4 regions of the Enterobacter sp. MG-EB028 genome follow, and region 1 is predicted to be linked to each of the others. Evidence: predicted binding sites of a transcription regulator. Region 1 holds the regulator's gene; each other region holds the start of a gene.

Evidence for each region. Region 1 encodes CRP, which controls carbon source genes, mostly activating them, when cyclic AMP is high. Its sites were predicted from a motif close to ATGTGANNNNNNTCACAT; they were not measured.
Region 2: a site for CRP is predicted at 2,831-2,848, ahead of msrB (peptide-methionine (R)-S-oxide reductase MsrB). Genes of this name have one in related genera too.
Region 3: a site for CRP is predicted at 3,205-3,222, ahead of hpt (hypoxanthine phosphoribosyltransferase). Genes of this name have one in related genera too.
Region 4: a site for CRP is predicted at 1,428-1,445, ahead of ldtB (L,D-transpeptidase). Genes of this name have one in related genera too.

What each region holds. Positions count from the first base shown of each region.
Region 1 covers NZ_CP195079.1:4,420,056-4,425,672, reverse strand. Annotated here, with positions in the region: gene ACR42C_RS21110 (putative adenosine monophosphate-protein transferase Fic) at 1-87, shown strand, start outside; gene pabA (aminodeoxychorismate synthase component 2) at 118-681, shown strand; gene argD (bifunctional acetylornithine/succinyldiaminopimelate transaminase) at 768-1,988, shown strand; gene ACR42C_RS21095 (YccS/YhfK family putative transporter) at 1,985-4,072, opposite strand; gene crp (cAMP-activated global transcriptional regulator CRP) at 4,130-4,762, opposite strand; gene ACR42C_RS21085 (OsmC family protein) at 5,074-5,478, shown strand; gene ACR42C_RS21080 (phosphoribulokinase) at 5,545-5,617, opposite strand, start outside.
Region 2 covers NZ_CP195079.1:1,954,266-1,959,882, reverse strand. Annotated here, with positions in the region: gene pncA (bifunctional nicotinamidase/pyrazinamidase) at 1-509, shown strand, start outside; gene chiD (chitinase ChiD) at 682-1,935, shown strand; gene ACR42C_RS09290 (YeaC family protein) at 1,986-2,258, opposite strand; gene msrB (peptide-methionine (R)-S-oxide reductase MsrB) at 2,300-2,713, opposite strand; gene gapA (glyceraldehyde-3-phosphate dehydrogenase) at 3,055-4,050, shown strand; gene ACR42C_RS09275 (D-hexose-6-phosphate mutarotase) at 4,126-5,010, shown strand; gene ACR42C_RS09270 (MipA/OmpV family protein) at 5,089-5,617, opposite strand, start outside.
Region 3 covers NZ_CP195079.1:842,256-847,872, forward strand. Annotated here, with positions in the region: gene cueO (multicopper oxidase CueO) at 1-661, shown strand, start outside; gene ACR42C_RS03885 (glucose/quinate/shikimate family membrane-bound PQQ-dependent dehydrogenase) at 752-3,142, opposite strand; gene hpt (hypoxanthine phosphoribosyltransferase) at 3,351-3,887, shown strand; gene can (carbonate dehydratase) at 3,953-4,615, opposite strand; gene ACR42C_RS03900 (ABC transporter ATP-binding protein) at 4,723-5,617, shown strand, end outside.
Region 4 covers NZ_CP195079.1:1,550,287-1,555,903, forward strand. Annotated here, with positions in the region: gene ACR42C_RS07335 (GntR family transcriptional regulator) at 1-365, shown strand, start outside; gene ldtB (L,D-transpeptidase) at 408-1,328, opposite strand; gene ACR42C_RS07345 (ABC-F family ATPase) at 1,551-3,146, shown strand; gene ACR42C_RS07350 (glycoside hydrolase family 31 protein) at 3,238-5,601, opposite strand.

The DNA of each region.
Region 1 (5,617 bases):
GCGAACCGAAGCGGCGCCATGGGCGATTTGAGCGCACTGAGCGTTATCTTTGCCAAAGTAGTGAGCGAAGCGCGGGAATCTGAGTAGAATAGGGCGGCATTTTTTTCGGGAGCCGCCATGATTCTGCTGATTGATAACTACGATTCCTTCACCTGGAACCTTTACCAGTATTTTTGCGAACTGGGTGCAGAGGTGGTTGTCCGCCGCAACGACGAGCTCAGCCTGGCCGATATCGAGTCGCTGGCTCCGCAGAAAATCGTCATTTCGCCGGGGCCGTGTACGCCATCGGAATCGGGCATTTCTCTGGACGTTATTCACCACTATGCCGGCAGGCTGCCGATCCTGGGCGTCTGTCTCGGCCATCAGGCGATTGCCCAGGTATTTGGGGCTACCATCGTGCGTGCCGCAAAAGTGATGCACGGCAAAACCTCGCCGGTTACCCACACCGGCACGGGCGTATTCACAGGGCTTAATAACCCGTTAACCGTGACGCGCTACCATTCGCTGGTGATTGACCCGCCGACGCTACCCGACTGCTTTGACGTGACCGCCTGGAGCGATACCCAGGAGATCATGGGGATTCGCCACCACGAGTGGGATCTCGAAGGCGTGCAGTTCCACCCGGAAAGTATCCTCAGCGAGCAGGGGCACGCGCTGCTGGCAAATTTCCTTAATCGCTGAATATCTGTTGCCTTGCTGTGATTTTTTATGCATATTTTGTGATTATATTTTCACAATCAATGTGACATAAAATGGATGGGCATGACATGGCAACTGAACAACCAGCAATTACCCGCGCGACATTCGATGAAGTGATTCTGCCGATTTATGCACCGGCTGAGTTTATCCCGGTGAAGGGGAAGGGCAGCCGCGTCTGGGATCAGCAGGGCAAAGAGTATGTGGATTTCGCGGGCGGTATTGCGGTTACGGCGCTGGGTCACTGCCATCCTGCGCTGGTGGAGGCGCTGAAAACCCAGGGCGAAACCCTGTGGCACACCAGTAACGTGTTCACCAACGAACCGGCGCTGCGCCTGGGCCGTAAGATCATTGATGCCACCTTTGCCGAGCGCGTGCTGTTTATGAACTCCGGCACCGAGGCCAACGAAACCGCCTTCAAGCTGGCGCGCTACTACGCGACAACGCGTCACAGTCCTTACAAAACCAAAATCATCGCCTTCCATAACGCCTTCCACGGACGCTCTTTCTTTACCGTCTCCGTTGGCGGCCAGCCGAAGTATTCCGACGGCTTTGGCCCAAAACCGGCAGACATCGTCCACGTGCCGTTTAACGATCTGCACGCGGTGAAAGCGGTGATGGACGACCACACCTGCGCGGTAGTGGTGGAGCCGATTCAGGGTGAAGGCGGCGTGACGGCGGCGACCCCGGAGTTCCTGAAAGGGCTGCGCGCGCTGTGCGACGAACATCAGGCGCTGCTGGTGTTTGATGAGGTACAGTGCGGGATGGGGCGTACCGGAGACCTGTTTGCTTACATGCACTACGGCGTGACGCCGGATATTCTGACCAGCGCCAAAGCGCTCGGCGGTGGTTTCCCGGTGAGTGCGGTACTGACGACGCAGGAGATCGCCTCCGCGTTCCACGTCGGATCTCACGGCTCCACCTACGGCGGTAACCCGCTGGCGAGCGCCGTGGCGGGAGCCGCGTTCGACATCATCAACACGCCGGAAGTGCTGAACGGCGTTAGCGCGAAACGCGAGCTGTTTGTGAAACACCTGAAAAAGATTGATGAACAGTACGACGTGTTCAGCGAGATCCGCGGAATGGGGCTGTTGATTGGCGCCGAGCTGAAGCCGCAGTACAAAGGCCGCGCGCGCGATTTCCTTCACGCTGCCGCGCATGAAGGCGTCATGGTGCTCAACGCGGGGCCGGACGTGATGCGCTTTGCGCCGTCGCTGGTGGTGGAAGAAAAAGATATAGAAGACGGGTTAACCCGCTTTGCCGCGGCGGTCGCGAAGCTCGTTAAAGGCTAATACTCGGTTCGCTTTAACCGGCGCGTTAACCAAATCCCGTGATGCGGGCGCTGACGCCATGCCACCGACGAAATGGTGTGCATGGTGTTCAGATGTCCCAGCACACGCTGCAAATGCTGCTCCAGCGTGCTCATCGGCCCGTGGGTTAACGTCTCCGGCGCTTCCAGAATGTTTGAGTCGCCCGATTCGCCCGGCGCGTCATACTCCAGACGCTGCTGACACCTCTGCAACGCAATTTCACACGACTGCAAATAGCGCTGCGCCAGATCCGGCGTCAGCATCGTGTGCTCGCGCGCCAGCGTCGTCATGGCGTTGATATGCTCGACGATAAACTGGCTGTGCGTCACCCACAGCTTCATGTCCGCCAGATAATGAGAATTAAAGCCCGGCTCCTGCATCGCCTGATTCAGCGAGTTAAAGAGGGCGTTATGCGCCTGGTTGACCTTCATACGTTCGTAGGCAAGCGGGGAAGGCTGCGGATCGTCGCTCAGGATCAGACGAATGGCCTGCTGATCGGCCTCCAGCGCGTCGTGGGCGTTCTGTCTTAGCAGCCCGCTCTGCCACTGTGGCCACAGCCAGACCATACCGCCAAAGGCGATCAGACAGCCAATCAGCGTGTCGATCAGGCGGGCAACGATGAACTGTTCGCCGTTAAGCGTAAGCAGCTGCAGGGTATATACCGCCGTTACCGTAAAGCCCACCATCGCCCAGCCGTAGTTTTTGCGAATGATTAGATAGCTCACCAGGGTGATAGCCAGCATGCCCGCCAGGGTATAGCCCTCGGGCACGTGAAAGTGCAGCGTCACGCCTGCAATAATCAGCCCCGCCATCGTGCCGCCCGCCCGGTGCAGAATGCGCACCCGCGTGGCGCCATAGCCGTTCTGGGTGACAAACAGCACGGTCATTAAGATCCAGTAGGGTTTCGGCAGGTGCAGCGCCATGCCCATCAGGCTGGCGATACTGAGCATGACGCTAATTCGTGCGGCGTTGCGCAGGGCGGACGATTTAAGAGAAAGATAGCTTTTGAGCGCCGGCAGCAGCGGCAGACGTTTTTGTTTATCCGCCATCAGGTCGCGGGGATAAAGCGGTCGCTGGGTGCGCAGCACGCGGGCGATGCGGCTGAAGTGCCAGGCGGCAAACTGGCCGACCGGATTTTCCGGGTGCTGACGGGCAATTTTCTCCAGCGCGCCGAGCTGTTTGTCCATGTTAAAGCGCGTGGGGTAGCGGTGATAAAGTATATCGTCAGCCAGCACCCGCAGGCGCGCGGAGACGGTCTGCGCGTTCCAGCGAATCACCGCTTCGGCATGGCTGCGCTCAACCAGCTTTTGCACCTCCTGCGGGTGATGAAGGCTAACGGAGATATGCTCCTGAAGGTCCAGCCCCACCTGGAAGGTACGCAGCAGCCGTTTGTACTCGTGGTTCTTGTTTGCGGCGAGCATATGCAGCTGCTGATAGCACTGGCTTATCAAATCCACCACTTTTTGCTGGCGCGTCAGCAGCGGCGGTAAGGATTTTTCCGGATCGGTATGCTGGGTGAGCAGGGTGTATTTGGCTTCGCAGTAATCCGCAAGCTGCACGTAGAGCAGGCTCAGAGATTCTCGCAGCGGCTGCTCTCGCCATAGCCAGAACCAGAACCAGTTAAACAGCCCGTACCACAGCGTGCCGAGGGCGTAGATCAGCAGCGGCTCCCACACGGGCATATTCCCGGCGAGGCTCAGGGTAAAGATGGCCGCAATGAGTGACGCTGGAAGCAGGCGAGCGTGCAGCGAGCTGATTTCCGCCGTGACGCCGAGGGTCATCGCCAGCACGGTCAGGATCAGTGGCAGGGGAATATCGCGAGCCAGTAACAGCTGCACCGCGAGGCTACAGCCTGCAAACAGGCAGCCCCCGATAATCAGGCGTTTGAAAAAGCGCTTATGCGGCGTGTCCAGACCGGCGATGTTGCAGCAGGCGGGCACGAGGGAAAACAGCAGGCCCTGCTGAAGATGACCCAGGAGCAGGCCCACGGCCACAGGAAGACACAACACCAGCGTTTGTCGCAGTGCGTAGTTAACTTCCGGGTGATAGATCAGCCTGCGCCACATGGGGAAAAGAGACAAAAACGGCGTGACACCTCGCGATGGCACGCCGTTTAAGCAGGATTAACGGGTTCCGTAAACCACGATGGTTTTACCGTGGGCGGAGATCAGGTTTTGATCTTCCAGCATTTTCAGAATACGGCCCACTGTTTCACGGGAGCAACCAACGATCTGACCAATTTCCTGACGGGTAATTTTAATTTGCATGCCGTCCGGGTGGGTCATCGCGTCTGGCTGTTTCGCCAGGTTCAGCAGGGTTTGCGCGATACGGCCGGTCACGTCCAGGAAGGCGAGGTTACCCACTTTCTCTGACGTCACCTGCAGACGGCGCGCCATCTGGGAAGAAAGACGCATCAGGATGTCAGGGTTTACCTGAATCAGCTGACGGAATTTCTTGTAAGAAATTTCAGCCACTTCACATGCTGTCTTTGCACGAACCCAGGCGCTACGTTCCTGGCCTTCTTCAAACAGGCCCAGTTCACCGATAAAATCGCCCTGGTTCAGATAAGAAAGGATCATCTCTTTCCCTTCCTCATCTTTGATCAGCACTGCCACCGAGCCTTTGACGATGTAATACAACGTTTCCGCTTTTTCACCCTGGTGAATCAGCGTGCTCTTCGATGGGTACTTATGAATGTGGCAATGAGACAAGAACCATTCGAGAGTCGGGTCTGTTTGCGGTTTGCCAAGCACCATGCGCTGTTATCCTCTGTTATAAGCTGTCACCAGAGTCATCAGATGCATCCGGACTCTGGGGTTGCAATCGAATTCTTACCCATACCCTGGGAAGTCGGCTGTCGTAACGTTTCGCAGCCAGTAAAGTTTGATGTCCTCTGCATACATGTGTAACGTCAATGTATTACTGTAGCATCCTGAGTGTTTTAGCATAGCTTTCGCCGCGTGTCTCCTGGTGTCTCGCTTCAGCATGATGCAGGTCGCCTTCCATTGCGAGAAATGTAACGCACGCGTAATCTGTCACCAAAAATGCAACGTTGGAGTTAATGAATATGCAAGCGCGCGTGAAGTGGGTTGAAGGTTTAACGTTCCTGGGGGAGTCCGCGTCAGGACACCAGATTTTGATGGATGGTAACTCCGGCGATAAAGCGCCGAGCCCAATGGAAATGGTGCTGATGGCGGCAGGTGGATGCAGTGCGATTGACGTGGTGTCGATTCTGCAAAAAGGTCGTCATGACGTAACGGATTGCGAGGTTAAACTCACCTCAGAACGTCGCGAAGAGGCGCCACGCCTGTTCACCCACATAAATCTGCACTTTGTTGTCACCGGGAAAGCGCTGAAAGACGCGGCGGTTTCACGCGCGGTGGACCTGTCTGCGGAGAAGTACTGCTCTGTGGCGCTAATGCTGGAGAAAGCGGTAAAAATTACGCATTCGTATGAAGTGATTGAGGTGTGATTCACGGGGCATCGTGCGTGTTGATGCCCTCACCCTAACCCTCTCCCACGGGGAGAGGGAACATCTTTACGCGATCTGCTTCCCTTCCATCAACCGCTGAACCAGCGGCGTCATGATGAGCTCCATTGCCAGCCCCATT
Region 2 (5,617 bases), 2.4 Mb from region 1:
AAGCGGTTGTCGCCAGCCAGGACTGGCACCCGGCGAATCACGGCAGCTTTGCCAGCCAGCACAACGTCGAGCCGTTCACCCAGGGTGAACTCGACGGGCTGGCGCAAACTTTCTGGCCGGATCACTGCGTACAGCAGACGGAAGGCGCGGAGCTGCATCCGCTCCTGAATCAGAAAGCCATCGACGCGGTGTTCCATAAAGGCGAAAGCCCGGCTATCGACAGCTATAGCGCGTTTTTCGATAACGGGCATCGTCAGAAGACGGCGCTGGACGCGTGGTTACGTCACCATGAAATCACGGAGCTGATCGTGCTGGGTCTGGCGACGGATTATTGCGTGAAGTTTACCGTGCTGGACGCGCTCCAGTTAGGCTATACCGTCAGCGTCATCACCGACGGCTGTCGTGGGGTGAACATTCACCCACAGGACAGCGCTCAGGCGTTTATGGATATGGCCGCTGAAGGTGCTACGCTGTATACGCTGGCAGACTGGCTGGAAACGCAGGCGTAGTCTTTTAAGCCGGGTGGCACTGACGCTTACCCGGCTTACCCCGCTCCGATCTCCCATAAAGTGAACTCCCTCGCATCACAAGCGAAACGGCAATGCTATTCTCATCAGGCTGTTTTTTCGCCACGCCTTTTCTGTGGCGTGGTTATTTTTATTACGTCAAAGAGGAACTTGTATGAAACGTTTGCCCCTGCTGGCAGCATTACCCTTGCTTTGCGCGTCACTTGCTTCCGCCGCGCCGCTGATGTCCGTGGGCTACTTTAACGGGGGTGGCGATGTCACCGCCGGACCGGGTGGCGATATTAATAAGCTGGACGTTCGCCAGATCACCCATCTGAACTACTCGTTTGGACTTGTTTATAACGACGAGAAAGACGAGACCAACGCCGCGCTGAAAGATCCGACGAAACTGCATCAAATCTGGCTGTCGCCAAAAGTGGCGTCCGATCTGGCCCTCATACCGGCCCTGCGTAAACAAAACCCGAACCTGAAAGTCCTGCTCTCTGTTGGCGGCTGGGGCGCGCGTGGTTTCTCTGGCGCGGCGGCAACCAAAGAGAGTCGCGCAGTGTTTATCCGCTCCGCGCAGGAAATTGTCGACAAATACGGCCTGGACGGGATCGATCTCGACTGGGAGTATCCGGTTAACGGCGCGTGGGGGCTGGTTGCAAGCCAGCCAGCCGATCGGGATAACTTCACCGCCTTGTTGAAAGAGATGCGCGCGGCGTTTGGGCAGAAAAAGCTGGTGACCATTGCGGTGGGCGCGAATGCGGAAAGTCCGAAAAGCTGGGTAGATGTCAAAGCCATCGCGCCCCTGCTCGACTATATCAACCTGATGACCTACGACATGGCGTACGGTACCCAGTATTTCAACGCGAACCTGTATGACTCCAGCGCCTGGCCAACGGTGGCTGCCGCCGATAAATACAGCGTCGATTTTGTGGTGAGCAACTATCTGGCCGCCGGACTTAAGCCGAAGCAGATGAACCTCGGGATCGGTTTTTACGGTCGCGTACCGAAACGTGCGGTTGAACCGGGCATTGACTGGAGCAAGCCGGACGCGCAAAAAAATCCGGTCACCCAGCCCTACTTCGGGCCGCAGGAGATCGGCCTGTTTAAATCGCTCGGCTATGACCTGACCAAAGATACCTACGTGAAGTACAACGATATCGTGAAGAAGCTGCTGAACGATCCGCAGAAGCGTTTTACCGAGCACTGGGACGACCAGGCGAAGGTGCCGTGGCTCTCGGTAAAGGGTTCTGATGGCAACGCGCTGTTTGCGATTTCGTATGAGAACCCGCGTTCCGTCGCGATCAAGGCAGACTACATCAAAGAGAAAGGCCTCGCCGGGGCGATGTTCTGGGAGTACGGGGCTGATGATAACAATCAGTTAGCGAAACAGCTGGCGGAATCACTCGGAATTAAGCACTAAGGTGTATGTGCCGGGTGGCGCTAGCGCTTACCCGGCCCACACGGAGAGCGTTATTTGAAAGTCGCAATCGGCTTCGGCGTGATGCCAAAATCTTCCTTAAGCTCGCGCTTGCTCTTCATCACCATCTGACCGTTGGTATCGATAGTCATGTGCTGTGCATCGGTGTTGTTGCGCGCCTGCCACAGCATCACCAACTGCAAACTGTTCTCTTTTTGCTCAGGCGTCAGGGCCACACCGTCGGGCCATTTACCCAGCTCAACGGCGGTCACCAGACGCTGATAAACTTCCGGGGTCATCCCGTTAATCATGTCCTCAATATTCACGATCTCTCCCTTTCAAAGGAATAATTTGCTGAATCGTTTTTTCAACCCTTAATCTGGTCGCCGTTTTCATCGTCGCTGAAGCTCAGAGAAGCTGAGTTTACGCAGAAACGCTCGCCCGTTGGCTGAGGGCCATCCGGGAAAACATGCCCCAGGTGCGCGTCGCAGTTGCCGCAGCGAATTTCCGTGCGCACCATACCGTGCGACGAGTCGGTCAGATAGCGGATTGCGTCATCGCTCACCGGCTCGTAAAAGCTCGGCCAGCCGCAGCCAGAGTCGTATTTCGTTTGTGAATTAAACAGCGGGGCATCGCAGACCAGACAGTGGTAGACGCCGTCTCGCTTGTTATGCAGCAAACGCCCGGTAAATGGCGGCTCCGTTCCGTGATTCTGCGTCACGTAAAACTGCATTTCTGTGAGGTTTTTTTTCAAATCGTCAGGGTTACGTTGGTTCGACATATGCTTACATCTCGCTGTAGAAACAGACATCTTTTAACCCCGATTCTAACAAAACATTAACACCCTTGCGTGCACTTTTGTTCTAAACTTATGTGTCGCGAAAAGGCGGTCAGGCAATTGTGATCATGTTCACATTTTTATCCTGCGAGGCCTTTAAAATTCCGGGCGCAGCCCCCATGTGGTTGCAAGCTCAAAGGGAAAGTGAGGCGAGTCAGTCGCACAAACGTTAGTCACAGGATTGATTTGTCGCAATGATTGACACGATTCCGCTTGACGCTGCGTAAGGTTTTTGTAATTTTACAGGCAACCTTTTATTCACTAACAAATAGCTGGTGGAATATATGACTATCAAAGTAGGTATCAACGGTTTTGGCCGTATCGGCCGTATTGTTTTCCGTGCTGCTCAGAAACGTTCTGACATCGAAATCGTTGGTATCAACGATCTCCTGGACGCTGAATACATGGCGTACATGCTGAAGTACGACTCAACTCACGGTCGTTTCGACGGCACCGTTGAAGTGAAAGACGGCCACCTGGTTGTTAACGGTAAAACCATCCGCGTTACTGCTGAGAAAGACCCAGCTAACCTGAAATGGAACGAAATCGGTGTTGACGTTGTTGCTGAAGCAACCGGTATCTTCCTGACCGACGAAACTGCACGTAAACACATCACTGCGGGTGCGAAGAAAGTTGTTCTGACCGGTCCTTCCAAAGACAACACCCCAATGTTCGTTCGTGGTGCAAACTTCGAAACTTACGCTGGCCAGGACATCGTTTCTAACGCATCCTGCACCACCAACTGCCTGGCACCGCTGGCTAAAGTTATCAACGACAACTTCGGCATCATCGAAGGTCTGATGACTACCGTTCACGCTACCACCGCTACTCAGAAAACCGTTGATGGCCCGTCTCACAAAGACTGGCGCGGCGGCCGTGGCGCGGCTCAGAACATCATCCCATCCTCTACCGGTGCTGCTAAAGCTGTAGGTAAAGTACTGCCAGAACTGAATGGCAAACTGACTGGTATGGCGTTCCGCGTTCCAACTCCTAACGTATCCGTTGTTGACCTGACTGTTCGTCTGGAAAAAGCTGCTTCTTATGAAGAAATTAAGAAAGCAATCAAAGCTGCTTCCGAAGGCGCAATGAAAGGCGTTCTGGGTTACACCGAAGACGACGTTGTATCTACCGATTTCAACGGCGAAGTGTGCACTTCCGTGTTCGATGCTAAAGCAGGTATCGCACTGAACGACAACTTCGTGAAACTGGTTTCCTGGTACGACAACGAAACTGGTTACTCTAACAAAGTACTGGACCTGATCGCTCACATCTCCAAATAAGTTGAGATGAGTGCTTGATCCAAAAAGGCGACTTCGGTCGCCTTTTTTATTGTTTTTTAGACAGAGGATTGCTTAATGATTAATAAAATTTTTGCACTTCCGGTAGTCGAACAACTTACCCCTGTGCTCTCCCGCCGTCAGATTGACGGTGCCGACGTTATCGTCGTTGACCATCCCCGCGTTAAAGCGTCCGTGGCGCTGAACGGCGCTCACCTGCTCTCCTGGAAACCGGAAGGCGAAGCCGAAGGTTTGTGGCTGAGCGATGCGACCTCCTTCAAAAAAGGGGCGGCTATTCGCGGTGGCGTACCGATCTGCTGGCCGTGGTTTGGCCCGTCTGCACAGCCGGGTTTGCCTTCTCACGGTTTTGCCCGCAACCAGCAGTGGACGCTGAAAGCGCATAACGAAGACGATAACGGCGCCGTGCTGACCTTTGAGCTGCAGGCAAATGACGAGACCCGCGCCCTGTGGCCGCACGAGTTCACCCTGTATGCCCGCTTCAAGCTGGGTAAAACCTGCGAAATTGAGCTGGAAGCCCACGGCGAGTTCGACACCACCTCGGCCCTGCATACCTACTTCAACGTGGGTGATATCAGCGCAGTGAAGGTGAGCGGCCTTGGCGATACCTTTATCGATAAAGTGGATAACGCCAAAGAAGGCAAACTGAGCGACGGCGTTCAGGCGTTCCCTGACCGTACCGACCGCGTCTATCTGCATCCGGAAGCATGCAGCGTGATCCACGACGGTGCCCTGAACCGCAGCATTGAGGTGGTCCATCACCATCACAGCAACGTGGTGGGCTGGAACCCGGGTCCTGCTCTGTCTGTAAGCATGGCCGACGTGCCTGACGACGGTTATAAAACGTTCGTCTGCGTGGAAACGGCCTGCGTGACCACCCCGCAGAAAGCCAGTGAAGAAAAGCCATCACGTTTAGGGCAGACGATCCGCATCGTTAAGCGATAATGCCGCCGCACCACGCAAAAGCAAACGGGGCGCAAGCGCCCCGTTTTGATGCAAAGATTGCACTAAAATAATGCACAATCAGAACTTGTAGGTCACACCCACAGAGAAGATGCCAGCCCAGGACTTATCGACCATCGGGCTATCCTTCACTTCGTCGCTCAGACGCTCGTAACGACCGGTGCCGTAGACGTTCCAGTCGCCAAGGAAGTTATAGCTCGCGGTCAGCTCCAGGTAAGGATCCCAGCCGTCATCAGCGCTGTAGCTTTTCAGCCCACTGCGGCGGGACTCGTTTTTAGAGACGCCATAGTAGTAGTCGTTGTAGTTTTCACTGTTGTACTGCACCCCGATACCCGGCGTCAGGGTGAGCCCACCGTTGGTATAGCGGTACAGCCAGGCCAGATCCCAGATAAAGCCGTTGCTGTTATCCAGCGTATCACCCGCCAGGGCCGTACGCAGGAAGCCATACTGGGTGTTATGCACGTACGAAAGCCCGGCCATCATAGAGCTTTTGCGCTTGTCGAGCTGGCGAAGCGCATGGCTGTCGCTGTCTCCCGGCTTGAAGTGCGTTGGATCGTAGTAGGCCATGATAGATAGCTTATCGGCCGTA
Region 3 (5,617 bases), 1.3 Mb from region 1:
GGGGATGGCGGTTGCGCCGTTTGATAAACCGCATCCGGTGCTGCGCATTCAGCCGCTACAGGTCACGGCCTCTGGTACGCTGCCGGACACCTTAGCCACGCTGCCTGCTCTCCCGTCGTTGGATGGCCTTACGCAGCGCAAGCTTCAGCTTGCCATGGATCCGATGCTGGACATGATGGGCATGCAGGCGCTGATGAAGAAGTATGGCAATCAGGCGATGGCGGGGATGCACCACGGGCAGATGATGGGCCATATGAATATGGATCACGGCAAAATGGGCGGCATGGGGAACATGGATCACGGTGGTCACGGGTTCGATTTCCACAACGCCAACACGATCAACGGCAAAGCGTTCGACATGAACGCGCCGATGTTTGGTGCCACTAAAGGTCAGTTTGAGCGCTGGGTGATTTCAGGCGAAGGCGACATGATGCTGCACCCGTTCCACATCCACGGTACCCAGTTCCGCATTCTTTCTGAGAACGGCAAAGCGCCGGATGCGCATCGCGCAGGCTGGAAAGATACGGTGAGAGTAGAAGGCGGCGTCAGCGAGGTGCTGGTGAAGTTTGACCACGACGCGCCGAAAGAGTTTGCCTATATGGCCCACTGTCATCTGCTGGAGCACGAAGATACGGGGATGATGCTGGGGTTCACGGTTTAAAGCAGAGCGGCCTGATGCCCTTACCTTGACCCTCTCCCACAGGGAGAGGGAACAAACACAAAAACGGCAACCGAAGTTGCCGTTTTGCTTTTATTTGCCTTCGTCCGGCAATGCGTACGCGACGATATAATCGCCCATCTTAGTGCCAAACGAGCCGTGACCACCCGCAGAGATGACAACGTACTGCTTGCCATTCACTTCATAGGTCATCGGCGTTGCCTGTCCACCGGCCGGCAGACGGCCCTGCCACAGTTTTTCACCGTTGGTCATGTTGTACGCGCGCAGATAGTTATCTGCGGTTGCCGCGATGAACAGCACGTTACCGGCGGTGGAGATAGGGCCACCCAGCATTGGCATACCCATATTGAACGGCACCGGAACCGGCATCGGGAACGGCATGCTGTCCTGTGGCGTACCAATACGTTTTTTCCAGACGATCTGGTTGGTTTTCAGATCCAGACCGGAGATGTAACCCCAGGCCGGCTGTTTACACGGCAGACCAAACGGAGACAGGAACGGGTTCAGGGTCACGCCAAACGGCACGCCATACTGCGGCTGAATACCGGCTTCGGTACCGCTGCCTTTCGCGTCTTTCGGCTGCTCCATCGGATTGCCCGGACCGCGTGGGATCAGACGAGAAACGAACGGCAGCGCCATTGGGTTGGCAATCGCCACCTGACGGTTCGGGTCAACGGAGATACCGCCCCACTCGAACATCCCCAGGTTACCCGGGAAGACCAGCGTGCCCTGCTCAGACGGCGGCGTGAAGATGCCTTCATAGCGCAGCTGATGGAACATCACGCGGCACACCAGCTGGTCAAACATGGTGGCACCCCACATGTCTGCACCGCTGAGGTCTTTCTTCGGACGGAAGCTCAGGTCAGAGAACGGCTGGGTTTTGCTGACGTAGTCGCCTTTTGCGGCACCCTGTGGAACCGGTTTTTCCGGTGCCGGCACAACCAGCTTACCGTTGCTGCGATCCAGGACGAAGATGTTGCCCGTCTTGGCCGGAGCGTAAATGACCGGCACGGTTTTGCCGTTTACGGTAATGTCGGCCAGCGTCGGCTGGGACGGCATATCCATATCCCACAGATCGTGGTGAACGGTCTGGTAGCTCCACGCCAGCTTACCGGTGGTCGCGTTCAGCGCCACGATAGCGCTCGCATAACGTTCCTGCTCCGGCGTACGGTTACCGCCCCAGATATCCGGCGTGGTCACGCCCATTGGCAGATAGACCAGGTCCAGCTTCGCGTCATACGCGGCTGGCGCCCAGGAGTTTGGCGAGTTGAAGGTAAAGGTGTGCTCGTCCGACGGGATCGCGTTTGGATCTTTCGCGCCCGGGTCGAAGGCCCACAGCAGTTTACCGGTGTTCACGTCGAAACCGCGGATAACGCCGGAGGTTTCACGCGTGGAGAAGTTATCCGTTACCGAACCGGCAATCACGATGGTTTTATCGGTGATGATTGGCGGCGAGGTTGGCTCATACAGACCCGGCGTGGTGTCCGGCATGTTGGTCTGCAGATTCAGGATGCCTTTGTTGGCAAAGGTTTCACACAGCTTGCCCGTTTCTGCGTTGATGGCGAACAGACGGCCATCGTTCACCGGCAGCATAATGCGGCGCGGGCAGTCGGCAATCACTTCCGGGCTGGCATTATCGGCACGCGCTTCGTGGTAAGAAACGCCACGGCAGGTGACATGCTGGAAGGACGGGTTGGAGTTTAGCTGCGGATCGAAGTGCCATTTCTCTTTACCGGTGGCCGCGTCGAGCGCGAACAGACGCTGGTGCGCCGTACACAGGTAGAGCATATTGCCCACTTTAATCGGGGTCACTTCATTGGTCAGCTCGCCCGGATCGTTTGGCATCTTCAGGTCGCCGGTACGGAATACCCAGGCTTCCTTCAGGTTTTTAACGTTGTCCGCGTTGATCTGCTTCAGCGGGGAGTAGCGTTGACCTTCCTGGTTACGACCATAGGCCGGCCAGTCGCCGTCCGCCACCTGAGAGATAGCTGCCGCAGGCGTGGATTCCGCGTTCAGCGTGCCGTTGATCTCCTGTGGGTCGTTAAAACCTGCCCATGTCAGGATGCCGCCGCTGATTAACAGCGCTACCACCAGCGCCGCAACGGCACCGCTGGAAGGGACAATCAGACGACGCCAGACAAACGGCAGGATCAGCCAGATACCGAAGAAGACCAGGATGTCGCTGCGCGGGGTCAGTGCCCAGAAGTCGAAGCCGACTTCCCAGACGCCCCAGATCATCGTGGCGAGGAGCAGTGCGGCATAGAGCCACAGTGCGGATTGTTTTCTACGCCAGAGCAGGACGGTTACGCCAAGCATAACCAGGCCCGCAATCGGGTAGTACCAGGAGCCGCCGATCGCGACCAGCCAGACGCCACCGATTAACAGGTACAGGCCGCAGAAGGCGGCGAATAGCGCTGTTAGTGTCACCAGTAGACGCGGCTGTTTAGAGTTTGTTTCAGCCATAGAAAGTGTACTCGTCAGTTTTTGTTAATAATTTGCTAGCAACTAATTATAGGTATTAACAAGTGTGATCGGAATCACAATATTTGCTTTTTATAACTCATGCGCCAGGGTTATCCATTTGCTGGTATAATGGCTGGCTTGCGTATCGATGCCGGAAATACATTCACCTGCATTGAGAGATTTTCATTAAAATCATATGGTTAGTAATATGAAACATACTGTTGAAGTGATGATCCCGGAAGCCGAGATCAAAGCGCGTATCGCCGAACTGGGTCGTCAAATCACCGAACATTACAAGGACAGCGGCAGCGAAATGGTGCTGGTGGGCCTGTTGCGTGGCTCTTTCATGTTCATGGCAGACCTGTGCCGTGAAGTGCAGGTGCCGCACGAGGTCGATTTTATGACCGCCTCCAGCTACGGCAGCGGCATGTCCACAACCCGTGATGTGAAAATCCTGAAAGATCTGGATGAAGATATTCGTGGCAAAGATGTGTTGATCGTTGAAGACATTATTGACTCCGGCAACACGCTGTCAAAAGTGCGCGAGATCCTGAGCCTGCGTGAGCCAAAATCTCTGGCGATTTGTACTCTGCTGGATAAACCTGACCGCCGTGAAGTGCAGGTGCCGGTGGAGTTTGTCGGTTTCTCGATTCCGGACGAATTCGTCGTCGGTTACGGCATTGACTACGCGCAGCGTTATCGTCATCTGCCGTATGTCGGGAAAGTGGTATTGCTGGACGAGTAATAGCGGGCTGATGCCCTCATCCCTGCCCTCTCCCACGGGGAGAGGGTGAAAACCCCCGGCTTTGTTTATTTATGGTTCACATGCTTAAGCTTGAGGTTGGCAATCCCAGAACGGTAACGCTGCTCCAGCGTTTCGCGGTTGGTGGCGGTGACTTCCAGATTGCGCAGCAGGCCATCGTGAATACCGTACGCCCAGCCGTGGATTGAAACCTTCTGCCCGCGTTTCCACGCCGACTGCATGATGGTCGAATGCCCAAGGTTATATACCTGCTCCATCACGTTGAGCTCGCACAGGGTGTCCATGCGTCGCTCCTGCGGCATTTCGCCGAGCAGTGAACTATGTTTGAACCAGATATCGCGGATGTGCAGCAGCCAGTTATCAATCAACCCCAGTTCCGGATTTTCAACCGCCGCCTGCACGCCGCCGCAGCCGTAGTGGCCGCAAATAATGATGTGCTCGACTTCCAGAACGTCAACGGCATACTGAACCACGGAAAGACAGTTGAGATCGGTATGAATCACCAGGTTGGCGACGTTGCGGTGAACAAACAGTTCGCCGGGCTCAAGGCCGGTCAGGCGTTCCGCAGGTACGCGGCTGTCGGAACAGCCAATCCAGAGAAAGCGCGGGTTTTGGGCTTGCGCCAGTTTTCCAAAAAATCCGGGGTCTTCCTCCACCAGCATTTTTGACCATAGTGCATTGTTGCTAATGAGTGTATCTATGTCGTTCATGGAGGTTAGCGACCTGTAACCAAGTAATTGCGTTGCGCTACTATAGGGTAACCCGACTTTTAATGAAACCACACAACGTGTGTAAGAACTGAAGGTAAGTTAAATTCATGGCAATTGCACTGGAGCTTGAGCAGCTTAAAAAAACCTATCCGGGTGGCGTTCAGGCGCTACGCGGGATAGATCTAAAAGTAGAGGCCGGTGATTTTTACGCGCTTCTGGGGCCGAACGGGGCGGGGAAATCCACCACCATCGGGATCATCAGCTCGCTGGTGAACAAAACCTCCGGCCGCGTCAGCGTGTTCGGATACGATCTGCAAAAAGATGTGGTCAACGCCAAGCGTCAGCTGGGGCTGGTACCGCAGGAGTTTAACTTCAACCCGTTTGAGACGGTGCAGCAGATTGTCGTTAACCAGGCGGGTTATTACGGCGTTGAGCGTAAAGAAGCGCTGGAGCGCAGCGAAAAATACCTCAGGCAGCTCGATCTCTGGGAAAAACGTAACGAGCGTGCGCGGATGTTGTCCGGCGGGATGAAGCGCCGCCTGATGATTGCCCGTGCGCTGATGCACGAGCCAAAGCTGCTGATCCTCGATGAACCGACTGCGGGTGTCGATATCGAACTTCGTCGTTCCATGTGGGGCTTCCTGAAAGATCTCAACGACAAGGGCACTACCATCATTCTGACCACCCACTATCTGGAAGAGGCTGAAATGCTGTGCCGCAACATCGGCATCATTCAGCACGGCGAGCTGGTGGAAAACACCTCGATGAAGGATCTGCTCTCCAAGCTGAAATCAGAAACCTTTATTCTCGATCTGGCGGCAAAAAGCCCGCTACCGAAGCTTGAAGGGTACCAGTATCGCCTGGTAGATACCTCGACGCTGGAAGTGGAAGTGCTGCGTGAGCAGGGGATCAACAGCGTGTTCTCGCAGCTGAGCGCGCAGGGGATTCAGGTATTAAGTATGCGTAATAAAGCGAACCGACTGGAAGAGCTGTTTGTCTCTC
Region 4 (5,617 bases), 2.0 Mb from region 1:
TGATTAACGCCGATGCGCCTGTCTATGACTTTATTCGCCTGCGCTTACTAAACGGTGAACCCATGTCGCTGGATTCCACGGTAATGCCGATGAATCTGGTGCCCGGCTTGACGAAAAGCCATCTTGAAGGTTCGGTGTTCCAGTACGTTCAGGAGACGCTGGGGCTGAAAATTATGGGATCGTACCGGGTGGTGAGGGCGCTAAAGCCAAACACGCTGGACAGAGAGCATCTGGTCTGCGAGCAGACCGACCCGGTGCTGGAAGTGGAGCAGGTGATTTATCTGGAGGACGGCACAGCGCTGGAGTATGCCCACTGCCACTATCGCTACGACCACGGCGGGATCGTGATCGTGAATAACGGGTAAAAAAAAGCGGGCATCGAAGCCCGCTTTTTTAATTTTTCTCTGTTAATTCAAACGAACCGGCATACCGGAGCGGTTCTGAATCGCCTGGTCGACGATGGTGGTTTCCACGTCAGGCTGAGAGGTCACGGACTGCACCGCGCTGTTCAGCGTAATCGGTACGATCTCGTTGTTATTGATCTGGTCTTCGCTGGTGGACAGCGGGTTGTGCACTTCAATGTAGCGGCTGCCGTCTGGCTCAGAGGTCGCTTTCACCGGTTCGTTGATGAACTGCACGCGCGTGCCGACCGGCACGTTTTCAAACAGGAACTTAATGTCGTCGTTACGCAGGCGCACGCAGCCGTGGCTTACGCGCAGGCCGATACCGAAGTTGGCGTTGGTGCCGTGGATAGCGTACAGGCGGCCAATGTACAGCGCGTACAGTCCCATTGGGTTATCCGGTCCTGCCGGCACAACGGCTGGCAGCGGTTCGCCCGCAGCGATGTATTCCGCGTGCATTTTGGCGGTTGGGGTCCAGGTTGGGCCCGCTTTCTTACGCTCGACTTTGGTGGTCCAGTTCAGCGGGGTGTCTTTGCCCAGCTGGCCGATGCCGATTGGCAGCACGATAACGGTGTTGGTGCCTTTCGGGTAGTAATACAGACGCATTTCGGCGCTGTTGATTACGATACCTTCATGAACGGTATCCGGCAGGATCAGCTGCTGAGGAATATTCAGCACGGTACCCGCTTTTGGCAGATACGGGTCAACGCCCGGGTTCGCTTCCAGCATGTTAGACAGGCCCAACTGGTACTGTGCGGCGAAATACTCCAGCGGCTGAGAGTTACCCTCAGGTACCGTCACTACCTGATTTTGACCCACCAGACGGCTTCCGTCGGTCGGCAGGGGATACGTCACCGCAGACGCGGTCTTACAAAAACCTACTACGGCTAACGCCGCCGCAAAAAGCGTTGTTAATTTCATGTTCATGTTGTGCGAGGTATCTAAGCCATTCTGGCGATGAGTTGATAAGTCTGAATCTGTGATGGGAGCGCATTATATGTGCATTCCCGCTAACAGGGAATTCAGATGTGTACGAAATCACATTTTTTTCGATTTTGTTAAAGTTTAGTGGATTGCCGCAACACGGGATCTCAATTCGGAATTGTGGCATAATGCCGTGTTTATCACACTTTTCGCAGGAATCTCCCCGTGTTAGTTACCAGCAACGTCACTATGCAGTTTGGCAGTAAGCCGCTGTTCGAAAACATTTCCGTCAAATTTGGCGGCGGCAACCGTTACGGCCTGATTGGCGCCAACGGTAGCGGAAAATCCACCTTCATGAAGATCCTCGGCGGCGATCTGGAGCCAACGCTCGGCAACGTGTCGCTCGACCCTAACGAGCGCATCGGTAAGCTGCGTCAGGATCAGTTCGCCTTTGAAGAGTTCACCGTGCTGGACACCGTGATCATGGGGCACGCGGAGCTGTGGGAAGTGAAGCAGGAGCGCGATCGCATCTACGCGCTGGCCGAAATGAGCGAAGAAGACGGCTATAAAGTGGCCGATCTGGAAACGCAGTACGGCGAAATGGACGGTTATTCTGCGGAAGCGCGTGCGGGCGAGCTGCTGCTGGGCGTAGGCATTCCGGTTGAACAGCATTACGGTCCGATGAGCGAAGTCGCCCCAGGCTGGAAGCTGCGCGTGCTGCTGGCACAGGCGCTGTTCTCTAACCCGGACATCCTGCTGCTCGACGAACCGACGAACAACCTGGACATCGACACCATCCGCTGGCTGGAGCAGACGCTGAACGATCGCGACAGCACTATGATCATCATCTCGCACGACCGTCACTTCCTGAATATGGTCTGTACGCACATGGCGGATCTGGACTACGGCGAGCTGCGCGTTTACCCGGGCAACTACGACGAGTACATGACGGCGGCCACCCAGGCGCGTGAGCGTCTGCTGGCGGACAACGCCAAGAAGAAAGCGCAGATTGCGGACCTGCAGTCCTTCGTCAGCCGCTTCAGTGCCAACGCCTCTAAGTCGCGTCAGGCGACCTCACGTGCGCGTCAGATTGATAAAATCAAGCTGGAAGAAGTTAAAGCCTCCAGTCGTCAGAACCCGTTCATCCGCTTCGAGCAGGACAAGAAGCTGTTCCGTAACGCGCTGGAAGTGGAAGCCCTTACCAAAGGCTTCGATGAAGGCCCGCTGTTTAAAAACTTCAACCTGCTGCTGGAAGTGGGCGAGAAGATTGCCATCCTCGGCGCCAACGGCGTGGGTAAATCCACACTGCTGAAAACCCTGGTCGGCGAACTGCAGCCGGATAACGGCACCGCGAAATGGTCCGAGAACGCGCAGATTGGCTACTACGCGCAGGACCATGAGTACGAGTTCGAAAACGACCTCACCGTCTTCGACTGGATGAGCCAGTGGAAGCAGGAAGGCGACGACGAGCAGGCGGTGCGCAGCATTCTGGGGCGTCTGCTGTTCAGCCAGGACGACATCAAAAAGCCGGCCAAAGTGCTCTCCGGTGGCGAGAAAGGCCGCATGCTGTTCGGCAAGCTGATGATGGAAAAACCGAACATCCTGGTGATGGACGAACCGACTAACCACCTGGATATGGAATCTATCGAATCGCTGAATATGGCGCTGGAGATGTATCAGGGCACCCTGATCTTCGTCTCTCACGACCGTGAGTTCGTCAGCTCGCTGGCGACCCGCGTGATCGAAATTACGCCTGAGCGCGTGGTGGACTTCACCGGAAACTACGAAGACTACCTGCGCAGCAAAGGCATCGAGAACTAAAAAAAAGCCGGGTGGCGGCTTCGCCTTACCCGGCCTACGTTCTATCCCCTCTCCCTGTGGGAGAGGGTTAGGGTGAGGGCATCAGGCCGCACTACACCACCCATTCGCCCCCTTCAACCCCGTTCACCAGCAGCTTACGTTTTTCCCCTACAGGCAACGACACCTTCAGCGCTTTCCACGCCGGACGATAATCCCCGCGTGCGTTGATCTTCAGGTTGACGGTTGCGCCATCGCACACCATTTCCCATTCCACCCATAGCGCATTGCCGTTCTGATAGCCCCAGCTTTCGCCGTCGTCTTCAAACAGCAGCCCGGAGGTGGTGCCGACGCCCTTCACCGGGAACAGCTTCAGCTCGCGGGTGTCGTCTTTTTCAGCGGATACGTGGGTAATGCGCTCGCTCAGCGGCAGACCGGCACCGGCGCGCACCAGCAGCGGCAGTTTTTCCAGCGGCGCGTCGAGAACGATCGACTGGCCGCCCGCATACCACGCGTGGGTGTAAAAATCGTACCAGCCGGTGGCATTATCCGGCAGCCAGACGCGGCGCTCGCGCTGCCCGGCTTCGACGACGCTGGCAACCAGCAGGTCGCGGCCCAGCAGGAAGTCATCGCACTCTACGAAGGTCTGCGCATCGTGCTCGTGGTCGAGGAAGGTCGGGCGCAGCATCGGCTCGTCGTCGGCGTGCGCCTGCCAGAGCAGGGTGTAGAGGTACGGCAGCAGGCGGTAGCGCAGCTCAATCGCGCCGCGAATAGCAGGCGTGACGCCCGGATACATCCACGGCTCGTTCACCGTGTGGTCATCGTTCCATGAGTGAATGGTAAAGCGCGGATGCATCACGCCGTTCTGCACCCAGCGCACGAACAGCTCGGCGTCCGGCTTATCCCCGGAGAAACCACCCACGTCGTGGCCGACGTTGAACAGCCCGGACAGGCTCATGCCCAGCCCCATGCGGATGTTATAGCGCAGGGTGTCCCAGTTGGTGCGGTTATCGCCGCTCCAGGTCTGAACGTAGCGCTGCATCCCGGCGCAGCCGGAGCGGGAGATGAGATACGGACGTTTCTCCGGCGCAAAGCGCTGCTGCGCTTCCAGCGAGGCGCGCATCATCAGCAGCGGCATTACCGGACGAATGTGCTTGATGGCGATCTCCTTGCCGAAGCCAAAGCAGCGCGCTTCCCCGTCCCACACTTCATATTCGTTGTTGTCGTTCCAGGTGGAGTCGATGCCCATCTCCAGCAGTTGGGTAGTGACGCCGTTCTGCCACCACTTCACCGTCTGCGGGTTGGTAAAGTCGAGGTGCGAGCCTTCGTCATCCCAGAAGCTTGAACGTTCTGGTGCATCAGTTTCTGAATCACGAATGAACAGGCCGCTCTCCGCCACTTCGTTATAGCGCGGATGGTCCTGCAGCAGGCACGGCTTGATGTTGGCCGCAAGCTTCAGTCCCGCGTCGTGGAAGGCCTGGCTCATCACCTTCGGCTGCGGCACCTTGTCATAGTTCCAGTTGAAGACGTAGCGCTTGCCGTTGATGGAGGTATATCCGGAGGAGAGCTGGAACGAGTCGCACGGAATGGCGTGCTCTTCGCACAGGCGGATAAAGTTCATCAGCTGGTTCTGGGCGTCCGGCGCGTCGGTGTAGTGCATGGTTGAGCCGCTATAGCCCAGGCTCCATTTTGGCCCAAACAGCGTTTTCCCGGTCAGGCGCACGAAGGCTTTGGTGACGTCCAGCACGCGCCTGCCGGTAAAAATGTAGTAATCGATATCGCCCGCTTCCGCCTGCCAGCGGCGGTAGGCGGTGTGGTAGTTGTCGATCTCGTTGCCCAGATCCAGCCAGCAGCTGCTCAGGTTGTCGTAGAACAGGCCGTAGCTGACGTCGTCGCGGCGGGCGATAGTGAACGGGATGTGCTTGTAGAGCGGGTCGGTGCTGGCCGCGTTGTACCCCATTGCATCGAGGTTGCGCATCTCATAGCGCTTGCCGTTGCGCTGCAGATCGCCCGCTTTCTCGCCCAGGCCGTAGAAACGCTCGTCCTTGCGACGGCTGAGGTAGTGCGCCACGCCGTCGCCGTGGGCGTTCAGCAGGTAGGCGCTGGTCGGACGGTCATTAACCAGCGGCTGCCATTCGCCCGCCTCATTGCGGTAGTGCCACTCCATCCATAGCGGCTGGTGGACGGTCACGCGCAGCTGCTCCGTTGCCACCGTCACGGCATCATCCTGCTGCGTCAGGGTCCAGGCCGGGCAGGAGAAACCGCTTATATCGTCACGACGACGGCCTTCCCACGGCACGTCTTTTTCCGGTGCGATGCTCCAGGTGCGGTCCAGCGCCAGCTCGCCTTTGCGCTTAATCAGCACGCGGAACAGGTTCTCTTCCAGAACATACAGGCACAGGCGGTGCTGGTTATCGACCAGCAGTTCCAGATGGTTTGCCGACTGCTTATCTACGGTCCAGTTTTTCAGGGTTTTCATATGCAATACATCCACT